Regions from separate parts of the Microbacterium sp. dk485 genome, predicted to be linked through region 1. Evidence: predicted binding sites of a transcription regulator. Region 1 holds the regulator's gene; the other holds the start of a gene.
What was found. The regulator LexA, encoded in region 1, represses DNA repair genes until DNA is damaged. The targets are predictions, from matches to a motif close to TCGAACANNTGTTCGA.
Positions count from the first base shown of each region.

Region 1 (2,198 bases):
GCGATGGGCAGCGGCGCCTGCGGTGCGCCGTACGGCACGAGGCCGCGCAGATCGTCGCGGAGCGGGAGATCGTCCAACCGGGTCGTCATTCCTCCCATGCTACGGCGAGGCGGCCGGCTATGACTGCGGCGCGTACTCCACCGGGATGGCCAGGCGCTGACCGGCCGAGACCGTCGAGGATTCCAGCACGTTCAGACGCGCGATGTCCTCGACGACGTCCCGCGGGTCGGCGTGGGGGGCGAGATCCTGTGCGATCGACCACAGCGACTCCCCCGACATGACCGTGATCTCGGTGAAGGTGCCGGCCGGCGCGCCGCCCTCGGCCGAGGCGAGAGCTGCGCCACCGCCGAGCACGGCGAGGGCGATGGCGATGGCGGCGGGCAGCGCGGCCAGGCCGGCCAGCAGCCGACGGCCGCGGGCCGTCAGACGCAGACGGGTGGTGGGGGCGACGCTCGCGATGGTGGCCATGGCTCCTCCTCTGGCGGAAGGTTCGCACCCGACCCTCGGCCGGGAGGGCCGGATGCGAACCTGTATTCCGAATCTATCTTCGATACTGTGGGGATGTCAATCGTTCCGATGTCGGACACGGATCGAACGCGACACGCGTGGTGCAGCGTGATCCGCAGCCCGATACCGGATACGGTTTCGACAACGGAAGACCATCACGGACCTCCGACATTCGAAGACCGGTGCCAAGGCGGGCACGGGAGGGAGCACGAGAATGACCGACGCGACCGCTCGCGACAAGCCGCAGACACGCCGGCGGAAGAGCCTCAGTGACAAGCAGCTGGCGATCCTCGAGGTGATCCAGCGTTCGATCGCACGGCACGGCTACCCGCCGAGCATGCGGGAGATCGGCGACGCCGTCGGCTTGAAGTCGCTCTCCAGCGTCACCCACCAGCTCAACCAGCTCGAACTCAGCGGCTACCTCCGCCGCGACCCGGGCAAGACGCGCGCGATGGAAGTGCTGATCGACCTCCCCGGCACCGCCGCCGAGAATCCCGCCGACACCGCGCCGGCCCTCGGCGACGCGGCTCTCGTGCCGCTCGTCGGACGCATCGCGGCGGGAGTCCCCATCACCGCCGATCAGCACGTGGAGGAGATCTTCCCCCTCCCCCGCCAGCTCGTCGGCAAGGGCGACCTGTTCATGCTGAAGGTCTCCGGCGATTCCATGATCGATGCGGCGATCTGCGACGGCGACTGGGTCGTCGTGCGTTCGCAGGCCACGGCGGAGAACGGCGAGATCGTCGCGGCCATGCTCGACGGCGAGGCGACCGTGAAGACCTTCCGCCGTCGCGACGGTCACACGTGGTTGCTCCCCCGCAACTCCGCCTTCGAGCCGATCCTCGGCGACGACGCCGTCGTCCTCGGTCGCGTCGTGGCGGTGCTGCGCGCCGTCTGATCGCCGTGCGCGAGCGCGCCCGCACACGCATCCCGAGGACCGTGGGCGGCGCCTAGGCTGACGGGATGCCGACTCCCCTGCCCTTCGGATCCTGGCCGTCCCCGCTGTCCGCCGACGCCGTCGCGACGGCATCGCCCCGCATCGACGGGGCGCGTCTCGTGGGCGACGAGATCTGGTGGGGGCAGACCGTGCCGGAGGAGGGCGGCCGGACGACCGTCCGACGACGCCGGACCGACGGCACCGTCTCGGACGTCCTGCCCGCCCCCGGCAACGCGCGCTCGCGCGTGCACGAGTACGGCGGCGGCGCGTGGGCGGTCACTGACGCCGGTGAACTGACGTACGTCGAGAAGAGCGACGGCCGCGTGTGGTCGCTGCGCCCCGGCGCAGCGCCCCGGCCGCTCACGCCACCGCGCGACGGCGTGCGCTACGGCGGGCTGCGCATCCAGGCCGGCATCCTGCTGGCGGTGCGCGAGAGCGACGGCGACGCGCGCACGCCGCTGCGCGACATCGTGACGATCCCCCTCGACGGCTCCGCCGCCGCCGATGACGCAGCGGTGCGCAGTCTCGTCGCGGGCAGCGACTTCGTCGCGCAGCCGACCCTGTCGCCCGACGGGACGCAGCTGGCGTGGATCGCGTGGAACCATCCGGACATGCCGTGGGACCGCGCCGAGCTTCGGACGGGGACGCTCGAGGACGACGCCGTGCGCACGTGGACCGTCGTCGCCGGCGGCGAGGGCTCCGCTCCCCTCCAGCCGGAGTGGACGGGGGACGACGAACTCACCTTCCTCGACGACCG
Region 1 is NZ_SPQW01000001.1:26,893-29,090, forward strand. It holds gene E4V99_RS00140 (histidinol-phosphate transaminase) at 1-89, opposite strand, end outside; gene E4V99_RS00145 (LysM peptidoglycan-binding domain-containing protein) at 118-468, opposite strand; gene lexA (transcriptional repressor LexA) at 722-1,402, shown strand; gene E4V99_RS00155 (prolyl oligopeptidase family serine peptidase) at 1,468-2,198, shown strand, end outside.

Region 2 (2,198 bases), 1.2 Mb from region 1:
TGGTCGTCCTCATCGCGCCCGTCCAGGCGATGCAGCCGCAGCAACGGCCGCACCCGGGTGGCGAGCCACTTCCGGTACCCCTTCGGTGCCTGCGACGAGACCCCGGGATACAGGCCGCGGTACGAGGAGACGAGCTCCGGATGCTCCCGCTCCAGCCATGCGAAGAACCACGGTTTCACGCCCGGGCGCAGATGCAGCGCGCCGTATACGACGCGGTCGGCTCCGGCTTCGCGGATGCGACGCAGCGCGTCGTCGAGCGCCGCGACCGAGTCGGTGAGATGGGGCAGGACCGGCATGAGGAAGACAGTCACCCGGAATCCCGCCTCGGTGGCCGCCTTCACGGTGTCCAGGCGTGCCTGCGCGGTCGGCGTCCCCGGTTCCATCGACTTCTGCAGCACATCGTCGAACACCGCGATCGACATGGCCAGCGAGACGCGCACCGACGCCGCCGCATCCGTGAGCAGCGGCAGATCGCGCCGCAGCAGCGAACCTTTGGTGAGGATCGAGAACGGCGTGCCCGACTCGGTCAGCGCCGATGCGATCTGCGGCATGATCCGATAGCGCCCCTCGGCGCGCTGGTACGGGTCGGTGTTGGTGCCGAGCATCACCGGGTCTCGCGTCCACGAGCCGCGCCGCAGCTCGGTGCGCAGCACGTCGGCGACGTTGACCTTGACCACGATCTGAGAGTCGAAATCGCTGCCGGCGTCCAGATCGAGGTACTCGTGGGTCCCGCGGGCGAAGCAGTACGTGCAGGCGTGGCTGCATCCGCGGTACGGATTCACCGTCCAGTCGAACGGCATGGCGGATGCGCCGGGCACGCGGTTCAGCGCCGTCTTGCACAGCACTTCGTGGAAGGTCATGCCGGCGAACTCCGGTGTCGTGACCGAGCGGACGAGGCCGTCCATCCGCTCCATGCCCGGGAGAGCGGACGGGTCGTCGACTCCCAGCTGCTGCCCTTGCCACCTCATCGTTCCATGGGAACAGACGTACGAATCTCTGTCAAGACGGTCGCACAGAGATTCGAAGCGTCGGCCGTGCGCTGACGCGCGAGGCGGCCTGGGGGACAATGGGAGCGTGACGGCACCCGACCCGCACACCCTGACGCGCCGCGCGCTTCGCGAGGCCGCGCAGCGGAGTGCCCGCACCCGCGTGACGGCGCCTGCGCAGCACGCACGCCGCCGGCGACCCGGGATGCGCGTCGTCGTGGCGCTCTCCGGAGCCCTCCTGCTCGCAACGGGCGCCGCCGCGGCGACCGGCGCCGCCCTCACCGCCCCGGCCCTGGCCGAACCGGCGGCGGCGCCGTCGAGCGCGGCCCCGCAGGAGACGGTGGAGGCGCTCATCCAGCCCATCCCGGCCGAAGGGCTTCCCACGCCCGTGATGTCGCCCGCGCCGACCGGCGGCACGACCGGAGGTGGGACGCTGTGCGAGGACCCCGCACTCGCCGCCGCCGTGGCAGCCGGCGACGACGCCGCGGCGATCGCGGCCGCCGGGGGTCCCGAGCTGTTCCGCTCCGCGGTGGCGACCGGGACGGCGCCGTGCATCCGGCTGGACGATCCGGCCCGCGTGTGGGTGGTCATCAACAAGCAGCGCCCCTACGTCCCCATCGACGTCGAGCCGAACCCGCTGCGCGCGCCCGAGGGCGTGCGCACCCTCGCCGACACCGCGCTGCGAGAGGATGCGGCATCCGCCCTGAGCGCGCTCGTCCAGGCGGCGGCCGGCGCCGGTGCGGGCGAGATCGCCGTGGAGAGCGCGTACCGCTCGTACGCGACGCAGCGCAGCACCTACGGGGGGCACGCCGCCGACCGCGGCGTGGAGGGCGCCGACCTCGTCAGCGCGCGGCCGGGCTTCAGCGAGCACCAGTCCGGCCTCACGGCGGATGTCGTCCCGTGCGACGGCTCGTGCGCGACGATCGACGACCTCGCCGGCTCCCCACAGGGGCGGTGGATCGCCGAGCACGCGTGGGAGTACGGCTGGATCGTGCGGTACGTCGAGGGCCGGACGGATGTGACCGGATACATGCCCGAGCCCTGGCACCTCCGGTACATCGGACCCGACCTCGCGCGCACGTACCACGAGGGCGGGTGGACCACCCTCGAGGAGTTCTTCGGCCTGCCTCCGGCCCCCGGCTACGCGCAGTAGGCCGGCATCTGGCGCCATCCCACAACGCGGCACCGGGTATCACCGTCGGTGGGATGCGG
Region 2 is NZ_SPQW01000001.1:1,225,723-1,227,920, reverse strand. It holds gene E4V99_RS05700 (Rv2578c family radical SAM protein) at 1-968, opposite strand, end outside; gene E4V99_RS05695 (M15 family metallopeptidase) at 1,075-2,139, shown strand.
Region 2: E4V99_RS05700 (Rv2578c family radical SAM protein) is a predicted target of LexA. The motif match lies at 1,009-1,024, and genes of this name have one in related genera.